Regions from separate parts of the Cernens ardua genome, predicted to be linked through region 3. Evidence: predicted binding sites of a transcription regulator. Region 3 holds the regulator's gene; each other region holds the start of a gene.
The links. The regulator LexA, encoded in region 3, represses DNA repair genes until DNA is damaged. The targets are predictions, from matches to a motif close to TACTGTNTANNTANACAGTA.

Region 1 (5,630 bases), 610 kb from region 3:
TTATCGCCAATTGCGGCCCAATAGGTACATTCTCGATCGCCAACTGTGCGGCTCCCGCGCCAAATATCAGTACAGGGATATAAAGGGGTAATACCATGAGGGAAAGTAAAAGACCGCCCCGTTTGATGCCTAACGTTAACGCAGCCGCAATGGCCCCAACCAAACTGAGCGTGGCACTTCCCAGCAATAGCGTTACCACCAACGCCCAGCCATCAGTGAAAGGCAATCCCAACATACTGCCGAATATGGGTGAGAAAATCGCCAGTACAAAACCTGTTACCAGCCAGTGGGCTATCACCTTTGCCAGTACCAGCGGCGCAACCGGATGCGCCGACAACAATAGCTGCTCCAACGTGCCATCTTCATGGTCCGAACGGAACAGTCCATCAAGTGAAAGCAACATGGCGAGCAAGGCGGCTACCCATAAGAGCCCAGGCGCAATATTCCTCAATTGATGAGAATCTGGCCCCAATCCCAATGGAAACAGGATAACCACCAGTACAAAAAACAGCAGAGGCCCGACCAGATCCTGATGATGACGAAAACGGAGGAGTAACTCACGCTTCAACACAGCAATAAACGCTTGCCTGAGCCCCATTCGAGGTTCGGAGGTGGACATTCAGTGCGCCTCCCCTACTCGAATCTGAACGGAATGGCTGTTTTCCAGTGTATGTCCACCTCGTCCATCAAGCCGTATCCGTTCCACTCGTTCATCCAGCCCCAGAGGATGGTGTGTTGTAACCAACACAGCCCCCCCCTTATCGCGGTGCTCTGCAATCCAGCGTTCCAACAACGCCACCCCATGGATATCGATTGCCGTGAAGGGCTCATCCAGTATCCACAAGGCCTTTTCCTCAAGGTGCAAACGCGCCAGAGCCACACGGCGCTGCTGCCCAGCTGACAACCGCTCAACTGGCACTTCTTCAAACCCCAAAAGCCCCACTTTTTCCAGTGCCTGCCAGCGCAGTGCTTCAGCCGTGGATGGATTGTGTTCACCAAGGGCCTGATACCACTCGAGGTTTTCCAGCGGGCTCAATACCCCTTTAACACCAGAGTGATGGCCCAAATAAAGGAGGTCACTTTTCAGTGCCTGTGCGTAGCGATTCAGCGGCTTTCCTTTCCAGAACAACGTGCCCTGATAGTCGGCAAATTGCCCACTCAGGATTTTCAGCAGGGTAGTTTTACCGCTTCCGTTGGGCCCTTCGATCCATAACAACTGCCCTGATTCGAATGTAAAATTCAGATCAGTAAAAAGAGGACGGTCATCACGTTCACACCCCAACGACTCAGCACGAAAATGCACGGTCAAAAGGTAAACTCCACTGGAAAAAGGCTGAGTCATACAGAGGGAGCTCAGTATCAGAACTTTGCGAGATGCACACACTGCATGATGAAAGCAGGTAAACCTCACCAAACATGAACTACCATGGCAACAGCTAACAGATTCAAAACAGGATAAATTCAAATTGGCTGCCAATAATACGCCTATTCTTCTCGGCTCTCTACCCGATGTAAATGCACAAGGCGCCATTAACTTAAAAAAGATTATATTTCGCTAATACTTGATGAAATACATACGTCATCACTCAGCAAAGTCGCCTGGACGATTACTTTCAACGACGTGAACTTGTAGGTATGGGCACCTATCCAAAACAGACTTTTCCAGAACCCTCTCACATCCTGCACGTTGACCATGATTTTTGTGAATGTTTTCAAAGAGGCTTTTTTCGTCCAAAGAAAACATAACGTTTTCATATATAAGGACTTTAATGCCGATGAAGATAGTTGCGTGGAACCAGCGCCCATAATTTTTACTTTTACGTTCTCGACAACTGTTTACCCATACAGTACTCTGTATCTCAAACAGGATCGTCATAGCATGTCATTCCTGTCAGCATGCTTCTTTCTACCAGCGTGCTCCAGCATCGTGTCAGGCACTCACTGCACTCGTTATTCATGTCATTTGCCCCGCCAGGACACGGTTTCAGTAAATCGCAGCGCTTTTGACGCCGGTTTAGTGTTTACACCTTATGGAGAATCTGATGAACATGGCAACTGAGTCTCTTTTTTATAACCGCAAAAAGAATGTCCCCCTGAATGCTGAGGCATGGTGCCCTATAGATGCCCAAACATTGACGGATATCCCGTTATTGGGAACGATATCGGCGGGTATGCCCATTGAAGCCTGCCTGAATGAAGAACGTATTGCCGTCCCCTCAGAGCTCGTGCGTCGAAATACCTATGCCCTGAAAGTGCGCGGCAACTCGATGATCGACTGTAACATCTTCGATGGTGATATCATTATCATTGAAAAGACAGAGTCCGCCGAAAATGGTGAAACGGCTGTCGTCCTGATCAATAATCAGGAAGTCACCCTCAAGAAACTTTATATCGAAAAGACGGGCGTTCGCCTTCAGCCTGCCAATCAATCCATGCGCCCCATTTATCTGAAAAATGGGGATATTCAGGTGCTGGGTCTGGTAATGGGAGTGGCGCGCCGTCCTGCACAGGCCGCTTGATGAGTACCCTTTACCGATTTGACGTTCCCCGGGCAACAGTGGAAACCCCGCATACCGCAGCATTTGAAGTCAATAAAAGCCATTTCATTGCCTGGGTGGCGCGTTGTGAATCAGTAGAAGAAGCTCATGCACTGCTTCATTTGGCACGTGAACATTACGCTGATGCGCGCCATCACTGCAGTGCGTTCATCGCAGGCCCTCCGGGGGAGCAAACCGCTATTGGCTTCTCGGACGATGGTGAACCCGGAGGTACCGCCGGACGGCCCATTTACCAGGTGCTGGAAGGAAGTGGTCTGGGGCAGGTAGGCTGTGTTGTCATTCGCTATTTTGGCGGGATCAAACTGGGCACAGGCGGCCTTGTGCGTGCCTATACCAAAGCAGCCCTGATGGCGCTTGAGACACTACCCCTTGTGCCTTTTGTCCGCCGGGAAGAAAAACAACTCCTGACAGATTTCAGCGACGAATATACCGCCAGACGCTGGATCGAACGTCACGGCGGTATCATTAACACCGTTGATTATCAGGCCCAAGGGGCTACCTTACAGCTCGTTTGGCCCAGCGATACGCCAATGGATATTAATGATCTCAATCTGGAATTAAACCAACCGGCCGTATTGCTGGAGTAATATCCCTGGCCAAACGTAAAAAAGCCCGAGCATTTTGCCTCGAGCTTTTCGATACCTGATACGGGTAAGGCCCCTGACTCATAAGCTTAGTGGGTTCCGTCTACCGCTGGTGGAACCTCGCTCCAATAGCATCAGAAGCACCATGCACCCTCTCATTCAGAGGATAAATCCACCCAGCGGGACAAACGTTGCTCCAGGCGTTCATTGGCGATACGTAGGCGCCGGTTCTCCTCGATCAACTCATCGGCCAACGCTGCCCCTTGCCAATCCAGCTCCAGCTCATGCCGTAACCTTAGCACCCGACGTACCACTACCACAGCGTCCACACCGAATGTCCACTGTTCTGGTTCGTGTCCGACAGGCTCAATGATACCGTGCTCCACGATAGTAATGAGGGTAGCGCTGGGTACCGCAGTGCGGCGACGTAACTCATCGAAATCAACCCGCTCTACTGAGGTTGTAAAATCTGTAGATGTAAAAGCCATGACCATTAACTCCATTTTTCACGTGGGTTGAAGTGCTTGTGATGTTCAGCCAGCGACTTCCAGGCCTCTTCATCCCCTTCAGCACCACGTTCAGGCAACACAATCTTCAGCTGTGCATAAAGATCGCCATCCCCTTTGCGCCCCGGTAATCCTTTTCCTTTCAAACGCATCCGCGCCCCGGAGCGACTATTGGGAGGAATAGTCAATTGCAGGTGACCACTCAACGTCGGAATTTCTACCTTGGTTCCCAATGCCGCTTCCCAGGGTGCCAACGGCACGGTCAAAATCAAATCATGCTCATTAACGTCGAACACGGGATGCGGAGCAAACTTGACCTTGAGATAAAGGTCGCCCGCCTCACCACCGTTGATACCAGGGCCACCCTGCCCTTTTAGGCGAACACGCTCACCATCGCTGACACCTTTGGGCACACGAACCTTGAGGCTTTTTTCTATATCCTTGGGGCGCCCCTGTTCATCTTGTGTTCGTAGCGTGAAGCGCACCTCTTTGGGTTCATTGGAAACCACTTCTTCCAGAAAGACCGGTAGCTCAAGCTCGACATCCTGCCCGGCCTGTGAGCGAGATTGAGAGCCAAACCCTCCACCACCGAATCCGGCTGACCCAAAGTCTTCGGCACCAAAACCTCCTCCGCCGAATCCTCGCGCACCAGCACGGCCACCACGACCGCCAAAAACGGACTCGAAGAAGTCGGAAAAATCTTCTGCACCGCCAGTAAATCCACCCTGCCCCGCACCGGCCGATTCCCAATTCGGCGGCCTCTGGAATTGCTCGCCACCTCGGTTGCCATAGCGTTTCAGCTGGTCATATTCAGCGCGTTTTTCAGAATCACTCAGGACATCGTAGGCTTCACCAATCTCTTTGAATTTCTCTTCGGCATTCGCCTCTTTGCTCACATCGGGATGATATTTGCGCGCCAATTTACGATACGCTTTCTTGATATCCTTGGTATCGGCATCTTCTGCGACACCAAGAACAGCATAGTAATCCTTGAATTCCATATGCCCTCTTATTCCGTTGGAACCACATTCTTTGCTCGAACGTGATCATCAATAGGGGTGATCCTTTTTTGCATACTATGCTGGGAACACATTATTTCAAAACACCTACGATCATGATCGATAGCGAATTGTCCAATAACCTACCCGTATGCCTCGTCTTTCAAGGATCACATTGCCCACCACCCCATGCTATTGCAGGGGAATGGCTGGCTTTTCTCATTTCGTTTATTAGTCAGGGAAAACAGCCATCAGGATAACCTTGCGTGATACCAAAATGCTTAAACATAAAAACCGGTAATCAACGTCCAGGCATATCCGGAGTATCATTCTGTTATGTGTCTATCTTTATATATGAGTGTGATCAAGGCAAAACTCAATACTTAACGCTCATTCAATATACGTTTGGCATTTAAAATCAGGCGAGGACCTCTCTCAATCCCCCCCTGCAACTGCTTCCTGTTCAACCCACTCCCCCTACAATCAACTTTCCTTACGGCCTTTTCATTTAACTATTCCATACAACTAACTCTTCCATACAACCTTTTTCATGCAACAACAATTTGTATAGCAACAACTCATATAATGGCCATTCATATAAAGACTGCTCATATAACAGTCCATATAGCAACAGTCCATATAACAACAGCCTCTATAACAACAAGGCAACGCAGTTAGTGCAATAATTACATTATGGGCAAAAGATGCCTTACAGAATAATGTTTCAAGCCCTATAATATGCCCCCCCTCAACGGTACGCCGATTGATTCATCCACTTCCTGCCTCATACAAGGTCCAAACAACGCTGATGACATTCTCCGCACGCCCTGATCAACCCGCACGAATCGGATTGGCGCCGATGGAGGGTGTGATCGATGTTCACACGCGCCATCTCCTGAGTCAGATTCCGGGGTTGGACTGGATCGTGACTGAATTTGTCCGGGTCGTGGATGCTCGCCTGCCCGCTCGCGTATTTACCCGCAT
Region 2 (5,630 bases), 620 kb from region 3:
AACACGACGTACTCCTGCGGCAACACCCGCTTCTGCCACAATATGGCAGACACCGATATCACCGGTGCGAGCCACGTGGGTCCCCCCGCAAAGCTCAATGGAGAAATCATCGGTGCCCATGGTCAATACGCGCACCTGCTCGCCGTATTTGGCTTCGAAAAGGGCACGTGCACCAAGAGCCTTGGCCTCATCCAGCGTCATTAAACGAGTAGTGACCACTGTATTGGCACGGATCTGTTCATTAACGATACGCTCAACCTGTTCCAGTTGCTCATCGGTGATTGGCTCGAAATGGGTGATATCGAAACGAAGACGTTCATCGTTAACCAATGAGCCTTTCTGCTGAACATGACCACCCAGTACCTGACGCAATGCCTCGTGCAGCAAGTGCGTTGCCGAGTGGTTTGCCATGACATGCTCACGGCGACTGTCATCTACTTCAGCAGATATGGCTTCGGCGACATTCAGCACGCCTTCTTCCATTACCCCCTGATGGAGATAAATACCTTTCTGCTTCTGTGTATCCGTGACCTTGAAGCGCCCATTGTCCGTAGTAATCCAACCATGGTCACCCACCTGGCCACCCGCTTCGGCATAGAAGGGAGTGCGGTCCAGAACCACAGTCGCATGCTGACCCGAGGCCAGCATATCGATGGATTCATTCTGATCATTCAGGATAGCGACAACTTTGCCGTTGTCCTTCAGGTGGTCATAACCGGTGAAGGTCGTCTGCCCTTCTATATCCAGTGCTACCGTTTCATTGGTCGAAAAGTGGCTAGCGGCACGGGCACGTTCACGTTGGGCATTCAGCTCACGCTGGAAACCGGGTTCATCCAGTTTCAAACCACGTTCACGTGTGATATCAGCAGTAAGGTCATAGGGGAAACCATAGGTATCGTACAGTTTGAAAATGGTTTCACCATCCAGAGTATCGCCCTTCAGATTTTCGATGGCGTTATCCAACAAACGCATGCCATTATCGAGTGTACGAGCAAACTGCTCTTCCTCTTTAAGAAGAACACGTTCAATCTGTTCACGAGCATCGTGAAGCTCTGGGTAGGCCTCGCCCATCTCTTTGTCCAGCGCATCGACCAGCTTATAGAAGAACGGTTCTCGTGCACCCAGTTTATGGCCATGACGCACGGCACGACGGATAATACGACGTAGCACATAACCGCGCCCTTCATTGCTCGGCAAAACTCCATCACTGATCAGGAATGAACACGAGCGAATGTGGTCGGCGATAACACGCAAGGATGGCTGATTGATTTCACTTTGCCCAGTCAGCTGCGCCGCAGCTTTCAGAAGATTCTGGAAGAGATCAATATCGTAGTTGGAGTGCACGCCCTGCATAATGGCAGAAATACGCTCCAGCCCCATCCCTGTATCAATGGAAGGGTTGGGTAGAGGATGCAGTTCACCGTCGGCATTCTGCTCGGACTGCATGAAGACGAGGTTCCATATTTCGATATAGCGATCCCCGTCCTCTTCTGGCGTTCCCGGAGGGCCACCAGCGACCTCTGGCCCATGATCATAGAAGATTTCCGAGCTAGGGCCACAAGGGCCGGTATCGCCCATCTGCCAGAAGTTGTCTTCGTCCAAACGCGCTACACGGTCAGCGGGAACACCAATTTCATCAATCCAGATCTTAGCCGCTTCATCATCTGTATAGTGAACAGTGACCCATAATTTTTCCCTGGGCAGCTTGAGCACTTCAGTCAGGAATTCCCACGCAAAGTGGATAGCTTCACGTTTGAAATAATCGCCGAAACTGAAATTGCCCAACATTTCAAAGAAGGTATGGTGGCGCGCGGTATAGCCCACATTATCCAGATCATTATGCTTACCGCCCGCACGCACACAACGTTGTACAGAGGTCGCGCGTGAGTAAGGACGTTTATCCTGACCCAAAAATACATCCTTGAAAGGCACCATACCGGCATTAACGAACAGCAGTGTTGGATCGTTATTGGGTACCAAAGAGCTGGAAGGCACACGGGTATGCCCTTTGCTTACGAAAAAATCTTGAAATGCCTGGCGAATTTCTGCGCTTTTCATCGTTATTCCATGGTTGATTCGTGTGGTCGCTATCGTGTGTATCTAACCGAATCGACCCTGACAGAAGTGTGGAAGAAGCGGGAACCGATTGCTGAAGGGTAACTAAATCCTAACATCCCACAACAGACACTTATCGACACGATAAAGAAGACCGATAATATAAAAGAGACCGATAGTATACCTGTTGCACTGACCGTATAAAGGGGGATCGCACAATGATTAATGGGATGTTATGACATTGATCGTTTGGCAAGACAACACCCACGGCAAAAAAAATCTTATACAGCCCCATGCTGAGCCCCTATTCGGGGTTGGCGTAAGGCATTTCCCCCATGCCTACCTAAGGGATGACGCTTCGTTGGCTTCAAGTCAATTGTGCCAAAGCCGCGTAGCTTTGCTCTGCGGAAAAGCCACGCGCCGCGAGGAATCGAAGCTGTTTTGATTTTTCCTTCAATGACGCAGGCGGCTGACCGAATTTTTTCTCCAGCGCTTCTCGTGCCAGAATTTGCCAATCAACTTCGGCGGCTTCAATCGCCATTGAGATCAATGCTGATGACACACCACGCTCACGCAGGCCGGCTTCTATCTTGATCGGTCCCTGCCCCCTCGCACTTCGTGACCTGACAAAAATCTCGCAAAAACGCTCATCCGATTGCAGCCCATCCCGTTGTAGCATCGCAATGGCTTCATCAATGTCTGCCTCTGGATATGCATGCGTTTTCAGTTTTCGCTTTAGTTCAAATACCGAATGTTCACGCGGTGCCAGCAGCATAATGCTTCGGTCATAGGCAGAAGGCTGATCTCGCTCATCACTCAAGGCTCTTCTTGGGGCTGATTCAGTAACAAACAAATCCTCTTCCGGGGAGGTTTTAACATCATTATTCCGGTAAAATTCATCCTTTTCCGTTGTTATACTCATCTAACCTCCTCCGATGATCTTTTCATCATGACCTATCCGTCCAGACGCTTGTTGTATCCAAGACATCTACGTAGAGACATAGTGGCCTTCATGCCTCATCCGTCATTATCTCTATTTGGTCCCACTTGCTTTGTGTCCGGTTTCTCAGAAAAGAAACAACCAATCAAACGATGACGGAGCTAACCTTGTAAAACTTCATCAAAGGCCGCCCTGTCTGAAAATAAACAGCAAGACCCAAACGACCACAAATGAAAATGCATGCTTTGGGCGGTAGAAAGATACAAAAACGGAGCCATACAGACTCCGTTTTGGGCAACGCTTTTTAATTTCGTCGTGAAGCCGCTTTTTTGAAAGCTCTCATATCTCCCTTCACGACAATGAAAGGCGAAAGCGTTACAGCAGTGAATCCTGATCTTCGCTCAGAGCTGGATCAGCAACATCGGCTTGCTCTTCCGCTTCCGTACTCGGCGTATTCAATAGCTGAGCACGAATCTGCTGCTCGATTTCTTCCATAATCTCGGGATTATCGGTAAGGAACTGCGCCGCATTAGCCTTCCCCTGACCAATCTTGTTGTTCTTATAGCTGTACCAGGCACCTGCCTTGTCTACCAGGCCACACTGTACACCCAGATCCACAACCTCACCGGCATGGTAGATTCCCTGTCCATACAGGATCTGGAATTCTGTCTGGCGGAACGGAGGTGCAACCTTGTTTTTCACTACTTTGACGCGGGTTTCATTACCAACAACCTCATCGCCCTGCTTGACTGAACCGATACGGCGAATGTCCAAACGTACACTTGAATAAAATTTAAGCGCATTACCGCCAGTTGTAGTTTCGGGACTACCGAACATGACACCGATTTTCATACGAATCTGGTTAACAAACATGACCAGACAGTTGGCGCTCTTGATATGACCGGTAATCTTGCGCAGTGCCTGAGACATCAAACGTGCCTGCAAGCCCACATGGGAATCACCCATTTCGCCTTCGATTTCGGCACGTGGTGTTAGTGCTGCTACAGAGTCAACGATAATGACGTCTACCCCACCGGAACGCACCAGCATATCGCAGATTTCGAGTGCCTGTTCACCAGTGTCTGGCTGAGACATCAACAGGTCGTCCAGATTGACACCCAACTTTTCTGCGTAGGTGGGATCCAATGCATGCTCAGCATCAATGAAGGCACAGGTTTTACCCTGCTTTTGTGCCTGTGCAATGACGGACAGAGTAATCGTGGTTTTACCAGAAGATTCAGGCCCGTAAATTTCAACAATACGGCCATACGGGAGGCCGCCGATTCCCAGCGCGACATCCAGCCCAAGCGAGCCAGTAGAAACCGAAGGGATGGTCACACGCGGCGCTTCTCCCATGCGCATGACAGCACCTTTGCCGAATTGTTTTTCAATCTGCGACAATGCCGCATTGAGCGCTTTGCTACGATTTTCGTCCTGTGCCATGTGCTATATCCGTAATGAAGATCGGTAATAAAAAGATCGTAAACTATATAAAGTAACTACCTGACAAACAAAGTAACTACTTGAGAGATAAAGTGAATACCTGAAAGCGTTATCGCATTGTGCCGATAGCAACAGGCGATTTTGCATCAGCTATCAGCTATTGCTGTTATCTGCGCCATCAACCGCTTATTGTCATTAACCGCTTATTACGGTCGCCAAGCGGTGCATTTCATGATGTTATCCTGATGAAGGAGAAACAGGGTTTATATACATGTGTTTATATACAGCATTGTAACCCCATTTTCCTCATGTTGCCAATCATTGTTTCAGCGCTTCAAATACTCAATGAAACCTTGAAGAGCTACGCATACAGCCTGAGCACGAATACCTGTGCGATCACCTTCGAAAAGATATTTCCTGGATGTCTGATGATAACAATTGCCCCAGGCAAACCAGACTGTGCCTACGGGCTTTTCAACCGAGCCTCCCCCTGGGCCTGCTATACCGCTAATGGCAACCCCCAGATCGGCACCGCTTTCTTCACAAGCCCCCTTGACCATTTGCTCCACCACTTCGGCGCTTACCGCTCCCTTGGTTGCAAGAGCATATTCGTTAACACCAAGTAAACGTTGTTTAGTGGCATTGGAATAGGTAACGTAGCCCGTTTCAAACCATTGAGAGCTGCCACTGATTGCCGTAATAGCCTCAGCAACCCAGCCGCCGGTACAGGATTCAGCCGTCGTCAATTGCCACTGTTTATCCGAAGCGAGCTGCCCTACTATCGTAGCCAAAGCAGCGTGTTGCTGTAGAAAGGCAATAAGCCGGGTGGAATCTGCTGTATCTGGCGATGTCATGTCTACTCTCTTTCATTTCTCTTTCATTTCTCTTTCATTGCTCTTTCATTGAATCCCGCTTATGGATGCTTTCTTATCAGCCTCTCTTTTATCGGCAGCAAACAAAAGAATTTTAGGGCGAATCAGGTGAGCAGGGAAAATACAAGACAAATGCCAGCTCACCCCTGCCCACAGAAATCGATGCGCACCAGGCATTCTCTTGATCTCACACAATCGTGCATGCGATCAGGCATTCAACAGCACTTACGACCTCCCTCCCGTGCACTCACACCTGAAAACGGGTGCGCAAGAGGATTAGATCGTTGAACTGCCCCATGAAGATAACGACATTGTGCTTC
Region 3 (5,630 bases):
TGGCAGAGAAAGCCGACACCATTTACCTCGCAACGGATTTGGACCGTGAAGGGGAGGCGATCGCCTGGCACCTTCGCGAGACCATTGGTGGCGATGATTCGCGTTATAAACGCGTGGTCTTTAACGAAATTACCAAAAATGCGATTCAGCAGGCGTTCAAGCACCCGAGCACCCTGCAGATGGACCGCGTTTATGCACAACAGGCTCGACGTTTTCTGGACCGTGTGGTCGGATATATGGTCTCGCCGTTGTTGTGGGCCAAAGTGGCCAGAGGTTTGTCGGCGGGTCGTGTGCAATCTGTTGCGGTGCGTTTGATTGCGGACCGGGAGCGTGAAATCCGTGCCTTCGTGCCTGAAGAATTCTGGGATGTGCATGCGGATCTTGTCACCGAAGAAGGGGAGGTCGTTCGCTTCGAGCTGGCTCGCAAGGATGACAAGGTATTCCGTCCCAATAGCGAAGAAGAGACGCACACGGCCATAGCGCCGTTGAAAACGGCTGAACTGAAATTGTCGGATCGTGAAGACAAACCGACTTCCAGCAAGCCGGGGGCACCCTTTATTACGTCTACGCTTCAGCAGGCCGCCAGCGGTCGCCTGGGCTTTTCCGTGCGCAAGACCATGACGCTTGCTCAACGCCTCTATGAGGCTGGTTACATCACCTACATGCGTACGGATTCGACGAATTTATCAACTGATGCTGTGGAGGCCGCACGTCATTATATTGATGAACATTATGGCAAATCCTATCTGCCGGATGCGCCGGTTCGTTATGCGTCCAAAGAGAATGCTCAGGAAGCCCACGAGGCTATTCGACCCAGTAATGTCAATTTGTCGGCAACGCAGCTAGATGGAATGGAGCGTGATGCCGAACGATTGTATGATCTGATCTGGCGCCAGTTCGTGGCGTGTCAGATGGTGCCTGCGCGTTACCTGTCCACCACACTTACGGTAAAGGCCGCTGGATTCGACATGCGTGCCAAGGGGCGCGTGCTCAAGTTTGATGGTTATACGCGTGTGGCAGCCTCTTCCAGTCGCAATGAAGATCAGGCGGTTCCCGATCTGGCGAAAGGGAGTTCCTTTACGCTGGAAAAACTGGACCCGCAGCAGCACTTCACTAAACCCAGCGCACGCTACACTGAAGCGAGCCTGGTGCGTGAGCTTGAGAAACGTGGTATTGGCCGCCCATCTACCTACGCCTCTATCATTTCCACCATTCAGGAGCGCGGATATGTTGTACTTGATAGTCGTCGTTTCTATGCCAACATTCTGGGTGAGTTGGTCACGGATCGCCTGATTGGGTCATTCAAGGACTTGATGGATTACGGCTTCACTGCCCGTATGGAAGATGAACTTGACCTTATCGCGGCGGGTGATACTCCCTGGCTTGATGTCCTGAATGATTTCTATGCCGGCTTTAGCAAAAACCTGAGCCATGCAGAAGGTGAAGATGGGATGCGGCCCAATACGCCCATTCCCACGGATATCGAGTGTCCGCGCTGTGGTCGACCTATGCAGATTCGCATTGGTTCGACCGGCGTCTTTTTGGGATGTTCGGGCTATAATCTACCGCCGAGTGAGCGCTGCAAGGAAACCATCGACCTGATTCCCGGTGATGAAGTGGTGCCTGCGGACGCCGACGATGACGCTGAAACTGATGCGCTACGCGCCAAGCGTCGTAATCCCAGGACAGGAAACGCCATGGATAGTTTCCTGATTGATGAGCATCGCAAGTTGTACCTCAGCAATGATGATGACGGGTATTACGAAATCGAAAAGGGCCATTTCAAGCTCAAGGGGTATGATGGTCCTACGCTGGAGTGTGACAAATGTGGATCAGAAATGCAGTTGCGCTCGGGCCGTTTCGGCAAGTATTTCGCTTGTACCAATGAGGCTTGTGGTAATACCCGTAAACTGTTGAAGAATGGACAGCCAGCTCCACCCAAGATGGATCCGATCGATATGCCAGAGCTGGCGTGTCAAAAGGTCGAAGATCACTATGTGCTGCGTGATGGCGCCAGTGGCCTGTTCCTTGCTGCCAGTGGATTCCCGAAAAATCGCGAGACACGTGCCCCTCTGGTGAAAGAGCTGATTCCCCACAAGGATCAATTGCCTGAAAAGTATCATTTCCTGCTGGAAGCACCACAGCAGGACCCGGATAAACTGCCCACGCAGATTCGCTTTTCGCGCAAGAACAAGGCGCAATTCATCATGACCGAGCGTGATGGTAAGGCAACCGGCTGGCGTGCAACTTACAGCGAGGGTAAATGGCACGTTGAGGATAAACGTAAGCCAAAGAAATAACGGTCACCCATAGAAATAATCGGAATTGATGATCTTTTTTCTGGGGCCTCCCCATTTGATTGAATAATTCATCATGCGGTAGAGGCTTCTCCTGTAAGTATCATGTCGCAAGTTGATGGTGGGCACATCAATTGCTGCTCGGCGTAAGATCCATGCATCTGAGTGAGCAGTACTTGCCAGTCGCTTCGACGAAGTATCGGGGATTTTCCAATGGAAACCGCGCGTCAAACCAATCGCTGGTTTTACCATGCTGAAAGTTTGCTGAAAGAGGCTGATCAGCAGCGTTCCGGAGCGTCTGTCGGGCCATTGCCTGACGCGTTGGAAGAGGGTGCTGCGGCATTGATTGAACGGGGGATTGCCTCTCTGATTGCTGAATTTATCAAACCCAGCGAACATGTTGGCACTGATTGGCGCCAGTTTCTCTCCCGCTATTATTCGGAAGGGGGGGATCTTCATCGTCTGTACTCTGCATTGCTGACGCCGCAAGGCGAGCTGCATGTATTGGATTCACGCCTTGGGCGGCTGTTGCGCCTCTCCACTGCTCAACCTGTCAACTCAGGCATGATCCAAAGCGATGTCAATGCGGTCCCCCTCCAGGCACTACTGAAGCACTTGAAGGCATTGACCAGTGAACTTCGGCAAGGTGCTGAAGAGTGGTAATGTCATCTGACCTTTGTCGTTTGTCGACGGACAATGTTATTATCAGGTTATCTGGCTTGCCGTTTATCCATTCCTTTTCCTTGTACGCTCTGTGTTTGCCTTCTCGCTGATGATTATCTGTGCGAGTGGATATCAAGTGTCATGAGTACGAAAAGAGAGCATTTTTATAAACGCTGTGAAGTCGAAACTGCACGCGAGTTGAGGTGCCGACGCTTTTTTGTGTCAGAATGGCTCAACTTATCGAAGAGGTGAAAAATGTCTGAAACTGCGATTCTTGAGATCGTTGAACTGCCTGATGGCGAGGTGGTTTTGCGTCCCTCCGAGGGGGAAGGTGAAGCGCTGGTCAGTGTGCGCTTTTCCAAGGATGCACTGGAATTACTACGTGATTCGCGTTTTCAGGTGGCGCGTGAAATGATCGATCATGCCATTACCCGCACAAAACTGTGGGAAGAGGGTGAAGTGGTCGAGGAGTTAAGTGATAACGTCACAGTGCATTGATCATGATTGTTGGCAGTGAATCATCCTGAATGATTCACTGCATATTGGCTTCTCCGTTTCTCCGCTTCTCCGCTTCTACGCTTCTCCGCTTCTCCGCTTCTACGCTTCTACGCTTCTACGCTTCTCCGCTTCTACGCTTCTACGCTTCTACGCTTCTACGCTTCTACGCTTCATTGTTAGCATATTCCGTTAATGTGATGTCAAGTCATTCACGGCTTTCTCAAGAATTTTGCTACACAGGTTAACTCGGCATGATACCGATGAAGGTGATTATTTCATCCGTAATGATTGCTTGATATCTCCCTTTCATGATCACAATGGCTGGTCAATGTATATGTATATATAGCGACCAGCCTACAATGAGTCGCAGAGGTTATGAATAAGGAGTGGTATGAAAAAATATTGGGAAAATTGTCTGCGGGGCCAGTAACGTGAAGCTGTATTCAAGAGAGCTTTAGGGGGGGGCGGTAGAGGGGGAATAGTGGGTAATCATTGAAGCACCCCCAGGCACACGGCCAGGGAGTGTTGGGCCTGCACTTATAGTGAGTGAAACCGGTAACTAGTAGTGAAACCGATAATGCCTCGTTTTAGTGTAAGCCGCTGCCTTGATCTCCTCGAATAACACCTACACCAATGCCTTCTATTTCGAAGCCCTGGCTTGGATCTACCTCAATAGGAGCAAAGTCAGCGTTTTCAGCCAACAGACGTATTTTACTGCCTTTACGCTCAAAGCGTTTGACGGTGACGTCTTCGCCAATACGAGCAACCACAATCTGTCCATTGCGAACATCACTGGTACGATGGACAGCGAGCAAGTCGCCATCCAAAATCCCGATATCCTGCATGGAGAGCCCTTTGACCCGAAGAAGATAGTCTGCCTTCGGTGAGAAAAAGGTCGGCGGAAGTGGGCAATAGCGATCTACATGCTCCTGTGCCAATACCGGGCTACCGGCAGCTACCTGCCCTATGATGGCAAGCCCCTCGGCAGCCGGAGCATCAGATGCATTGGCAGCCTCCTGCTGGGGAGTTACAAATTTTGCGGTGGTATGTTGCGAAGAGGGTGCGCCTTTTTTATCGGTACTTCTTTTATCAGCATTTTTTTCATCCCCGCCTTGCGTTTTTGCAAGATGGGATGATACGACCCTGATACCACGGGAAGCCCCCGGTATCATCTCGATAACACCTTTACGTTTTAGCGCTTTCAAATGTTCTTCTGCAGCATTGGCCGAACGAAAACCGAGAGATCGGGCAATTTCTGCACGAGTGGGGGGATACCCGTGGGTCGCCACCGTTTCGGTGATGAGGTCAAGAACTTCCTGTTGGCGGCGCGTAAGGGGTCGGGTCATTGCCATTAACCTATGCTGTATCAATAATAGCTGTAATTGTATCCAGTATTGCTGACAGTGCAAGTCCAATTGCTGTTATAGAACTTAATCCCCGAATGTTTTGTTGTTTTCCCGGATTGCCTGTAGTCATTTCGAGGTGACACTCCCCAAGCCTATCAGATTTAATTTCTACGTGTACCTTCCTTCATGAAACGCTAGAATAGCGCTCCATTATCTTTTGTGTTTATCGTACGTCTTCCTCGGGCTATGGTGAGTTCAGACATTCTGCGCATACCAATGTGTGCCATGGCATAGTCATAAACAGGGAAAATCGGTACACCTTGACAAGGAGCGTTTCATGCGTGCTGCACCGGGTCCAATCATGATTGATGTCGGTTCTACCTCATTGGATGAGGGGGATCGGCAGATTTTGCGCCATCCTTCTGTCGGTGCAATCATCCTGTTTGCCCGTAACATGACTTCACCCGAGCAAACCAGAGCACTCTGTGATGATATTCGTGCGGTACGCCCTGATATCCTGATTGCGGTAGATCATGAGGGAGGGCGCGTTCAACGGCTGCGTGAAGGGCTTACGCATATACCCCCCATGTGTTCGTTTGAATCACTGTATATAGAGACCCCTGATAAAACGCTGTCTCTTGTCAGGGATACCGGTTGGCTGATGTCTCAGGAACTGGCCGCCTGTGGGTTTGATTTTACGTTCGCTCCGGTGCTGGATGTGGATGACAATCGTAGCAAGGTCATTGGGGAGCGCTCATTCTCATCCAATCCAGAGCATGTTGTTACGTTGGCTGGTGCGTTGATTACCGGCTTGAATGAAGGGGGG

Region 1: the regulator LexA is predicted to act here: its motif matches at 1,831-1,850, upstream of LMG33818_RS04140 (LexA family protein).
Region 2: the regulator LexA is predicted to act here: its motif matches at 4,708-4,727, upstream of recA (recombinase RecA).

What each region holds. Positions count from the first base shown of each region.
Region 1 covers NZ_JBPCZH010000001.1:970,982-976,611, forward strand. Annotated here, with positions in the region: gene ccmB (heme exporter protein CcmB) at 1-619, opposite strand, end outside; gene ccmA (cytochrome c biogenesis heme-transporting ATPase CcmA) at 620-1,303, opposite strand; gene LMG33818_RS04140 (LexA family protein) at 2,043-2,519, shown strand; gene LMG33818_RS04145 (IMPACT family protein) at 2,519-3,145, shown strand; gene LMG33818_RS04150 (chaperone modulator CbpM) at 3,298-3,630, opposite strand; gene LMG33818_RS04155 (DnaJ C-terminal domain-containing protein) at 3,636-4,649, opposite strand; gene LMG33818_RS04160 (tRNA dihydrouridine synthase) at 5,506-5,630, shown strand, end outside.
Region 2 covers NZ_JBPCZH010000001.1:982,615-988,244, forward strand. Annotated here, with positions in the region: gene alaS (alanine--tRNA ligase) at 1-2,058, opposite strand, end outside; gene LMG33818_RS04200 (regulatory protein RecX) at 2,423-2,977, opposite strand; gene recA (recombinase RecA) at 3,371-4,438, opposite strand; gene LMG33818_RS04210 (CinA family protein) at 4,765-5,292, opposite strand; gene LMG33818_RS04215 (HdeD family acid-resistance protein) at 5,629-5,630, opposite strand, start outside.
Region 3 covers NZ_JBPCZH010000001.1:359,497-365,126, reverse strand. Annotated here, with positions in the region: gene topA (type I DNA topoisomerase) at 1-2,300, shown strand, start outside; gene LMG33818_RS01645 (DUF6586 family protein) at 2,511-2,960, shown strand; gene LMG33818_RS01640 (hypothetical protein) at 3,216-3,458, shown strand; gene lexA (transcriptional repressor LexA) at 4,046-4,804, opposite strand; gene nagZ (beta-N-acetylhexosaminidase) at 5,142-5,630, shown strand, end outside.